DNA from 3 places in the Nissabacter archeti genome. Region 3 is predicted to be linked to each of the others. Evidence: riboswitches for the same ligand, from Rfam matches in the RefSeq annotation. Region 3 holds a riboswitch; each other region holds the start of a gene.
What was found. A riboswitch is a leader RNA that binds a small molecule or an ion and turns the genes downstream of it on or off. The one in region 3 is predicted to bind thiamine pyrophosphate.
Positions count from the first base shown of each region.

Region 1: linked by a shared signal. The riboswitch ahead of thiC (phosphomethylpyrimidine synthase ThiC) and the one ahead of thiM (hydroxyethylthiazole kinase) in region 3 are both predicted to bind thiamine pyrophosphate.
Region 2: linked by a shared signal. The riboswitch ahead of thiB (thiamine ABC transporter substrate binding subunit) and the one ahead of thiM (hydroxyethylthiazole kinase) in region 3 are both predicted to bind thiamine pyrophosphate.

Region 1 covers NZ_JAERKB010000025.1:16,876-20,146, reverse strand. Annotated here, with positions in the region: gene hemE (uroporphyrinogen decarboxylase) at 1-100, opposite strand, end outside; gene nudC (NAD(+) diphosphatase) at 195-998, opposite strand; gene JK232_RS22560 (Rsd/AlgQ family anti-sigma factor) at 1,097-1,615, shown strand; TPP riboswitch at 1,672-1,787, shown strand; gene thiC (phosphomethylpyrimidine synthase ThiC) at 1,897-3,271, shown strand, end outside.
Region 2 covers NZ_JAERKB010000005.1:122,244-125,514, forward strand. Annotated here, with positions in the region: gene thiP (thiamine/thiamine pyrophosphate ABC transporter permease ThiP) at 1-240, opposite strand, end outside; gene thiB (thiamine ABC transporter substrate binding subunit) at 216-1,217, opposite strand; TPP riboswitch at 1,260-1,367, opposite strand; gene sgrR (HTH-type transcriptional regulator SgrR) at 1,408-3,069, opposite strand; gene sgrT (glucose uptake inhibitor SgrT) at 3,170-3,271, shown strand, end outside.
Region 3 covers NZ_JAERKB010000012.1:74,736-78,006, forward strand. Annotated here, with positions in the region: gene thiD (bifunctional hydroxymethylpyrimidine kinase/phosphomethylpyrimidine kinase) at 1-348, opposite strand, end outside; gene thiM (hydroxyethylthiazole kinase) at 345-1,151, opposite strand; TPP riboswitch at 1,189-1,280, opposite strand; gene JK232_RS22950 (hypothetical protein) at 1,493-1,627, opposite strand; gene JK232_RS16965 (GNAT family N-acetyltransferase) at 1,840-2,280, shown strand; gene JK232_RS16970 (hypothetical protein) at 2,556-2,786, opposite strand; gene iraP (anti-adapter protein IraP) at 2,924-3,205, opposite strand.

The DNA.
Region 1 (3,271 bases), on a different contig from region 3:
GCAAATACCGCCCGGCCTGGCGCATCATCCAGACAGGGGTAACATCGACCGGCTGACGCAACAGGGCACGCAGATAGCGATCGTTCTTCAACTCTTTCATGTAAGGCTCCTCATTAATCCGCCGGCATTTTATCACGCGGAGTCTGTATCACGCGGATTATGTGTGACGCCGATGTGTATTACTCCGATAAGTATCACGCGGATTCTGTCTCGTGCGGGGGCGTGCTGTCGCCTTCTGCGCGGCACAACGCAACGGTGTCTTCAATCAACCGCCGGGCGATGGTGCCGGCCGGCGGCAGCATCGGCAACTGATCGTAGCGATACCAGCCGGCGCTCAGCAGCTCCTTCGGATCGTGGCGGATGTCGCCGCTGTCGTAGTCGGCCATAAAGGCCATCATCAGCGAATTGGGGAACGGCCACGGCTGTGAGCTGACGTAGCGCAGATTTTTAACCCGGAGGTTACTCTCTTCCATCACCTCACGCGCTACCGCTTGCTCCATCGTCTCCCCGACCTCAACAAACCCGGCCAGCACAGTGTGGATGCCGTTACGGTGGCGGACGTGCTGCGCCAGCAGGATCTCTTCACCCCGGCGGATGGCGACAATCATGCAGGGGGCAATCTGCGGGTAGTAGCGCTCATGGCAATGCGGGCAGAGCACCGCCCACTCCCGTTTGCTGTGCTCCATTTCATGGCCGCAGTAGCCGCAGAAACGGTGCGAGCGGTAGAACTCCGCCAGCTGTATGCCGCGGCCGACCAGCTGGAACAAATCGCGGTCCTGGTCGAGCAGTTGCCGGACGGAGGCCATCTCGCTTGGCCGTGGCTCGCGCACCAGCCACACCGGCGCGCCCTGCCATTCGCCAATTTGCCGTGCAGGCAGGCCAATCACGGAAAATTCTGTTGCCGCACCAAAGGGTAACTCACCTTTCGGCAGCCACAATTTTCCTTCGTGGCTGATGACCCACCAGCCGTTGTGTTTATCTGTGAGTTGAATTTCCATATTGTTGTTGCATAACCTCGACGACACTGACACTCTGGAATTGAGACTTTTACATATTAGTAACGATTAAACACGCTTTCCTGCTCATGGAGTTCACCATGCTAAACCGTCTGGAAAAACTGACTCAACGCGTCGGCGGCAGTAATGAGTTGATTGATCAATGGCTGCATGCACGTAAAGAGCTATTAGTCGCCTATTGCACCCTGGTCGGGTTAAAACCCAACAAAGAGAAACATGCGCCGCTGGATGAAGAAGCCCTGAAAAACTTTTGTCATCAACTGGTGGACTATCTCTCTGCCGGCCATTTCCATCTGTACGACAAAATCATTCAGGATATTGAAGGGTCAGACAGCCCACGTATGCTGGTGACGTCGCAAATCTACCCGGCGTTACAGCAAAACACGGAAACCGTGATGGCGTTCCACGACCGCTATACCGAGACCGTGATCGAGGATGACCACATTTTTGAATTCCATCAGGGTCTGTCCGATGTGGGCGTGGCTCTGGATGCCCGTTTCCAGCTGGAAGATCAGTTGATTGCGCTGGCGTTTGACGCCGCGTCATTGCCTCTTCAGCAGCCGGTGGCCAACGATTCAACGCTGGCCCGCCCTGCCTAAGCAGTCACAGCCGCCCCTGCCGGGGGTTGCTGTTTTTTAACCGCCTCATACAATGAGGCTTCTTGTCGGAGTGCCTAGCGCATCATCTTGATGCCGGGCTGAGACCGTTAATTCGGGATCCGCGGAACCTGATCGGGTTAGTACCCGCGAAGGGAACAAGAGTAATCCAGTGCCTGGCCTGCGCGCCTTATGGTCGTGCCGCGCCCGGCCCTATTCTGTTACTCCCGCCGAAAGCGCTCCAGACAAGCAACGTTCCCATACTCAATTGGAAGGAATTTGCTATGTCTACCCGCCACATCCCTGTATCCCGCCGCCAGCAGCAGCGTGCTGACGCACAGGATTTCATCGACACCCTGCAGGGCGTCACGTTCCCCAACTCACACCGCATCTATCTGGAAGGGTCACGCCCTGACATCCGGGTGCCGATGCGTGAAATCCGGCTCAGCCCGACGCAGATCGGCAGCCGTCAGGATGACGCGCATACCGAACCGAATGAAGCAGTGCCGGTGTATGACACCGCCGGGCCTTATGGCGATGCCGCCGCCACGCTGGATGTCCGCGCCGGGCTGCCCAAACACCGCGCCGGCTGGATTGAGGAGCGCAATGACACCGAAGCGCTGCCCCACGTCAGCTCCGGTTTTACCCAGCAACGGCTGGCGGATGAAGGGCTGGACCATCTTCGGTTTGACCACCTGCCCCAGCCGAAGCGCGCCAAAGCGGGCCGCCGGGTAACGCAACTGCATTACGCCCGCCAGGGCATCATTACGCCGGAAATGGAGTTCATCGCCCTGCGGGAAAACATGGGCCGTGAGCGCGTGCGCAGCGAGGTGTTGCGCCACCAGCACCCCGGCCAGAGCTTTGGCGCCCTGTTGCCGCCCAACATCACCCCGGAATTTGTGCGCCAGGAAGTGGCCGCCGGGCGGGCCATTATCCCGGCCAACATTAATCACCCGGAATCGGAACCGATGATCATCGGCCGCAACTTCCTGGTAAAGGTGAACGCCAATATCGGCAATTCCGCCGTGACCTCATCGATTGAAGAGGAAGTGGAAAAGCTGGTGTGGGCTACCCGCTGGGGTGCCGACACCGTGATGGATCTCTCCACCGGCCGTTATATTCATGAGACGCGTGAATGGATTCTGCGTAACAGCCCGGTCCCAATCGGCACCGTGCCGATCTATCAGGCACTGGAAAAGGTCAACGGCATCGCCGAAAACCTCACCTGGGCGATGTTCCGCGACACCCTGCTGGAGCAGGCAGAACAGGGCGTGGACTACTTCACCATTCACGCAGGGGTGTTGCTGCGCTATGTGCCGATGACCGCCAAGCGCCTGACCGGTATTGTGTCACGCGGCGGCTCAATCATGGCGAAATGGTGCCTGTCGCACCATCAGGAAAATTTCCTCTACCAGCACTTCCGCGAGATTTGTGAAATCTGCGCCGCTTATGACGTGGCGCTGTCGCTGGGTGACGGCCTGCGCCCCGGTTCTATTCAGGATGCCAATGACGAGGCGCAGTTTGCCGAACTGCACACCCTGGGCGAGCTGACAAAAATCGCCTGGGAATATGATGTGCAGGTGATGATTGAAGGCCCCGGCCATGTGCCGATGCATATGATCCGCCGCAATATGACCGAGGAGCTGGAACACTGCCACG
Region 2 (3,271 bases), on a different contig from region 3:
CGCACGCGACAGCCACAGCGCAGGCACCACCGAGCAGACGGCCGACAGCAGCGCCTGCAAAAAGGTGAAGCGCACCACATGCCAGAGATAGGCGTCATCGGCCAGGGTGCGCCACGCCAGCGCCGGGGCGTGGAAGACGATCGCGCCGAACGCCAGCCCGGCGACGCCGAGCAGCAGCGCGCCCGCCAGCAGGCCGGGCAGTTGCCAGCCGGACATCAGCGGCTGACGGCGGTTTGCCATGTGCGGATCCAGGCGGCGCGTTGGGCAGCGACCTCAGCGGCGCTGTAGCTCAGCGCGGTTTGCGGTACAGCCAGGCGCTCAAACCCGGCAGGCAGGGCCACCGGCGTCACCGGGTACATCCAGTTGCCGGTCGGGATGGTGTTCTGGAAGGCGGGCGTCACCATAAACTGCATAAACTTTTGCGCCAGTGCCGGCTGGCGGCTGGCGGCCAGTTTCCCGGCGACTTCCACCTGTAAATAGTGGCCTTCGCTGAAGGTGGCAGCGGCATAATTCGCCTTTTTCTCTTCAATCAGGTGATATGCCGGGGAGGTGGTGTAGCTCAGCACCAGGTCACTTTCGCCCTTGAGGAACAGGCCGTAAGCTTCGCTCCAGCCTTTGGTCACGGTGACGGTTTTCTTTGCCAGTTTCTGCCAGGCGTCGGCTGCGTTGTCGCCGTAGACTTTCTGCATCCAGAGCAGCAGGCCGAGGCCCGGCGTGCTGGTGCGCGGGTCTTCATAAATGACTTTCAGCGGGCGGTCACTCTCGACCAGATCGCGCAGGCTGGTGGGCGGGTTTTTGAGTTTTTCTTTGTTATAGACGAAGGCAAAATAGCCGTAGTCATAAGGCACAAAGGTTTTATCCTGCCAGCCGCCCGGCACCTTCAGCGCGGCGGTGTCAAGGCCCGACGGGGCGAACAGGCCGGTTTGCGCCGCCGCCTGCAACAGGTTGTTGTCCAGCCCCAGCACCACGTCGGCCGGGCTGTTCTTGCCCTCCATCCGCAGGCGGTTGAGCAGCGAGACGCCATCTTCCAGCGCCACAAATTTCAGCTCACAGCCGCACTCTGCCTCAAAGGCTTTTTTCACCGCCGGGCCGGGGCCCCAGTCCGCGGCGAACGAGTCATAGGTATACACCGTCAGCAGCGGTTTGGCGGCCAGCGCCGGGGCAGACAAGATAACGGCAGAGACAACACACAGATAAGGCAGGATCTTTCGTGACACTTTGCGCTCCTCAGGAAAAGGGTGGCAAAGGATTTTGAGCAAGCGTGGCGCAGTCTCAAATCCCTCCGCCGGTATTAACCGGATCAGGTTCGACGGGACTCTCTCAGCGATCACGGCCGGGCAGGCGGTGTCGCACCCCGTTGAGAACGCGCCATTGTAAAGGCTTACTCCGCCCGGCGAAAGGGCGGGCTTAGGCCTCCGGCGGCGCAAACCAGGCAGATTTGAAGTCAAACCAGCCGAGGCTGTTCATCCGCACGCCGCGCATACTGCGCTGGCCCTGGATCTGTAGCCAGTGGTGGAACAGCGGGTGCAGCTGTTGGCGGCTCACCAGCGCCCGGCACCACTCCGCCAGCGGCAAGTGGTTGTCACGCCACTGCGCGGCCGCCGGGTGCAGATCCTCATCCAGGCAATGGTGCAGCAGCGGCAGTTCGTAGAGCCCGGCGAACAGGGAGAACTCCAGCGGCTGGGTGAAGTTAACGCTGCCGAGCCACAGGTCGCTCTGCGCGTCACCGTTGACCCAGGTTTCATAGCTCACCTCCTGCATCACGAGCGTGACGCCCTGCGCCGCCAGCAACGGCCGTAACGCATTGACGATCGCCAGAAACTCCGGGTGGTGGCGGTAGCAGGTCAGCGTCAGCGTCGTCAGCCCGGCGGGCTGGGCGGGCCTGGCGTCATACGTACGGTGGTGCCAGCGCGGCAGCAGGCCAAAGGCCGGTGACCAGTAGCGCTGGTAGAGGCGATCGGCATGATGCAGCAGCGCCAGCGGGTTCAGCAGGTCAGTGAGCCAGGCGCGCACCTCCGGCCGGGCGGCGAGGGCAGAACGCCGGTCAAACAGCAGGAAGTAGCAGCCCTCTTCCAGCCGGTTCTCCAGTTCACGGTGGGCGGTGTCGTCGGCCTGCAACTGTACGCCGCCGAAGATCAGCTCCTCACTCAGCTCCGGCTGCACCCAGATGCTGACCTCATCAATCAGCGCGCGGTAGCCGAAGTAGTCATCAAACGCGCGGATCTTCAGTTGCGCCGGGCGGTTGTGCACCATCGCGTAGGGGCCGGTGCCGATCGGCTGGCGGGCAAAGTCCGGCAGTTGCGGCCATTCGCGCGGCAGGATCATCGCCGGGACGCTGCCGAGCAGCCACGGCAGCCAGTGGTCCGGCATACTGAGACGGATCTCGATGACATGCGGCGTCGGCGAGGTGATCGCCAGCAGGTGGGAAAAGAGCGGCAAAGTGCGGATGCGCGTCAGCGAGGCGATCACATCCTCCATCTCCAGCGGCCGCCCGTGGTGGAACGGGATGGCAGGGCGCAGGTAAAAGCGCCAGTGCAGCGGGGAGAGCGCCTGCCAGTGGTGCGCCAGATCCGGTTCCAGTTCCCCGTTTTCCTCATTTATCCGCGTCAGGCCGCTGAAGATCTGGCGCGCCAGATGGGTTTCCGAGCGGCGCATCGGCGAGCCGGGTAGCAGGTTAAACATCGGACGGTAGTAAAGCACCCGCAACAGGTGCCGCCCCTGGCGGAAGCTGCGCCCGAGCTGGGCGAGCAGCATCTGGCGGGCAGCCTGTTTGTCCCCGACCAGTTGCACCAGCTGGTCAGCGTTGCCTTGCTCGATCAGCTCCTCGGCGCGCTGTTGCTGGAGCGCCAGCCCGGTGCGCAGGAAGGTGAGGGTAGAGCGCCGCCCGCGCCCCGCCTCCGCCTGCCAGTGCAGCCAGCCCTGTTGCTGCATGGTGGTGAGCAGCGAGCGGACGTGGCGGCGCGAACAGGAGAGGATGTCCGCCAGCGCCTGAAGCGTGGTGTCGGCAGGCTGGCCGTGGAAGTGCTGCCAAAGCCGGATGAACTGCTGCTGTAAACGTGAGGTCGGCATAAAAGGGGAACTCCGCGCGAGAACTTCATCAATTTATCTTTCCCCATATTACGCCGATACTGCTTCTCAGCAACCCACACTGCCGCCCGGAGAAGAGAACATGACACGCCTGCTGACCAGCCGGTTTTACCGGCGCTATTTCAACGCCGTCTCGCCGCAATGGGACTGGCTTGCCTGGATCCCCTGCCAGCACCGCATCACG
Region 3 (3,271 bases):
CAGCGGGTCACCGCTTTTCGCCAGCATCACCGTGTCCAGCACCACATACGGCACCGGATAATGCGCCAGCCGTTCCGCCACCGCCGCCACCACTTCACTGTTGGCTAACATGCCGATTTTGGCGCTGTCGATGCGCACATCACTCAGCACCGAGTCGAGTTGCGCGGCCACGAAACCGGGGTCGATGTGGTAGACCGACTGCACCCCCCGGGTATTTTGCGCCACCAGCGCAGTAATCACGCTGGTGCCGTAGGCAGCCAGGGCAGAGAACGCTTTGAGGTCCGCCTGGATGCCCGCGCCGCCGCTCGGGTCAGTACCGGCGATGGTCAGGGCGTTAATGCGCGTCATACCCCGCCCTCCATCTGCTGATACACCTCATCCAGCAGCCGCGGCAACACACTGCCCGGCCCGTTGGCCTGCGCGGTCGCCCGCTCCCCGGCGCGCGCCATCAGGGCGCAGGCGGCAGCCACCCGATCCCGCCGTGGCCCCTCCAGCGCACAAAAACCGGCCACCAGCGCCGACAGCGCACAGCCGGTGCCGACCACCCGCGTCATCAGCGGATGGCCGCCGGGGATCGCCCAGGTTTCCTGCCCGTCCGTGACGTAGTCCACCCGGCCGGTGACCGCCACCACCGCGCCGGTCTGTTGCGCCAGTTCACGGGCGGCGGGCAGCGCCTGTAAGGAGTCATCCCCGCTGTCAACGCCGCGCCCCAGCGCCGGTTGGCCGCAGAGCGCCAGAATTTCCGAGGCATTGGCGCGGATCGCCGCCGGGCGCAGGGCCAGTAATTGGTGGGCAAACGTTGTGCGGTAAGTCAGCGCACCGACGCCCACCGGGTCGAGCGTCCAGGGCGTACCGGCGGCATTGGCACTCTCAATCGCGGCCAGCATACTCTCTGCGCGGGCCTGGTTCAGGGTGCCGAGGTTTATCAGCAACGCATCGGCCAGCGCGCTGAACTGGGCGGCTTCCTGCGGCTCCACCACCATCGCGGGCGAGGCCCCGGCGGCCAGCAGCAGGTTGGCCGTCACAGACTGTACTACTTCATTGGTCAGGCAGTGCACCAGCGGCGCTCGGCGGCGGAACTGCGCCCAGGACTCAACAGCACGCTCAACAGGAAAGGTCGCCGGAACGGCGGGATCGGCAGGGAATAACATGGTGATTCTCCTTACCGGCGTGAAAGAAGGCGATGCCGGTAAGGCAACGTGACTTCCCTACGCTGGCATTATCCAGGTCAGGTAATACGGGTAAAGTCTCAGCCCTTACGGGCACCCCGAGTCATGGTTTGATATTCAAACGCGGCACCAGCATAAGCACCGGGCGGGCAGGTTGCAAATCGGAATAAACAATTGGGTTATGGGGAAGCAGCGGCCACAGGCTACGGGAATCACGTTAACAGTTCGCTGACCAGGGCTTTTACCCTTTCACCCATGCAGAGCTATTTTATATGCGCGTCGCTGCCAAAAAAGCGCCCGGCGGGCGCTTGTACAAGGGCGCGCTACGGCGCTTTTTTCTTCTTTTTCGACGGCGTGTTGATGGTTTCGGTTACGGTCGATTTCGGCCGTTTTTTGGCTTCGCCGGGTTCCACAAACTGGCCGGTTTCGGTGTCTCGCACCACTTTTCGGGTTCCCATAATCACCTCATCGCGCTGGGCTGGAGCCTTTAGCCTAGTGACGGCGGAACGGTGGCTCAAGGCCGCAATGATCACATCTGGTTATTGAGGGCTATAATTTCAATCAATTAGATAAATCATGCACCAGGGCACACGGTGCCGTCTCAGTGACCCGCTCACCAGGCTAACGCATATCCGCCAGGCGGTGCCCTGCCCCCATAAAAGGAACGCCGATGATTGTACGCCCCTATCAGGAAGCCGATCGCCCCTTCCTGCGCACCCTGTACCTCGCTGCCCGCAAGCAGGCCTGGCCCTGGCTTGAGAGCAGCGGCTGGCAACTGGAAGATTTTGACCGTGCCGTGCTGGGGGAAACCGTGCTGGTCGCCGAAGAGGAGGGTCGCCCGGTAGGCTTTGCCTCTCTGTTTGAAGCGGAAAATTTTCTGCATAACCTGTTTGTCGCGCCGGAGGCGCAGGGGCGCGGCATCGGGCTGGCGCTGCTCGAAGCCGCACAGGCGACCTTTACCCACATCGGTGCGCTAAAGTGCCTGGTGAAAAATGAGCGCGCCCTGCGCTTCTACCAGCGGCATGGCTGGGAAACGATCAGCCGCGGCACTGCGCCAAAAGGTGATTACTACCTGCTGCATTACCGGCTGCCGCAGGACAATAACGAATGACACAGTGGGTAAACAGAGAGGTAAAACGGGCAGACACAGACAGGTTTTCCGGACTTAGCCGGCGGGGTCAACCTGCTGTGCTGCCGCGACAGATATGAGAAGCCGGGGGGTGGCGGGCAGACTGCGCCTCATGGCCTGGGGTTCCCCCAAAGCAGTATCCCTTGCGGTGTATGAGCAGATGCGGGGCAAGCGCCGGGCATCTTAAGTAAAACAAGTGCTGCTGTTTCCTTGGTTTTTATGTTTCTCAACATGGGTGTCTCAACACGGGCCGGGTTTCATCCTGACACCTTGCGCCGTATTGGCTCAGGGGTGGGTTGCTCTGCGTGGGTATCTTCACTGGACATACTGATAATATTGCCGCAGTGCACACAGTACCGGACGTTGATTATGGTGTGTCCGCTTTGACTATCCTTAATGCTTTTTACCTGGGTCATGTAATCATCGCCACTTGCCAGACACTCAGGACAGACTTTAGTGCTGTCTTCATCATTTAAATCTTCGTTCACATTCCCTCCGCATTTTGTTAGCAAATACTAACAAGCCTAGCAGCGATTTAACACATTGTGAAACGTGTTAACCGGGCTGAGGGCCGCAGTATGCCTGAATTTTAGCCGATTCAGCCGGTTAACCGGTATGCTTCAGATTATTCGGATTTTACTTTGACGAATTCCGGTAATGCCAATAACCGGCCCACATGAGACAGCAAAAGATCGACATCAGAGGTCATGATTTCGTCGGATTCTTTTGCGGCGGTCACTATCGCCTGGTTAATCGTTTGGGTGACATTTTCGGTCAGCGTTTTATCCAGCGTCAGGATGATGGCTGCCAGCAACAGGGATTGTGCCTCCACCTGCGCGGTCAATTCTTTGGCTTCCACCTCGATTTTTGACATTTTAATCAGTACGTCTGCTACCAAGTTTTGCATAAGCCACCTCTCTCATCCGCGTCTGTAGACCCTAGCATTCCCTTTTCACGAGGCATAGCGCCATCT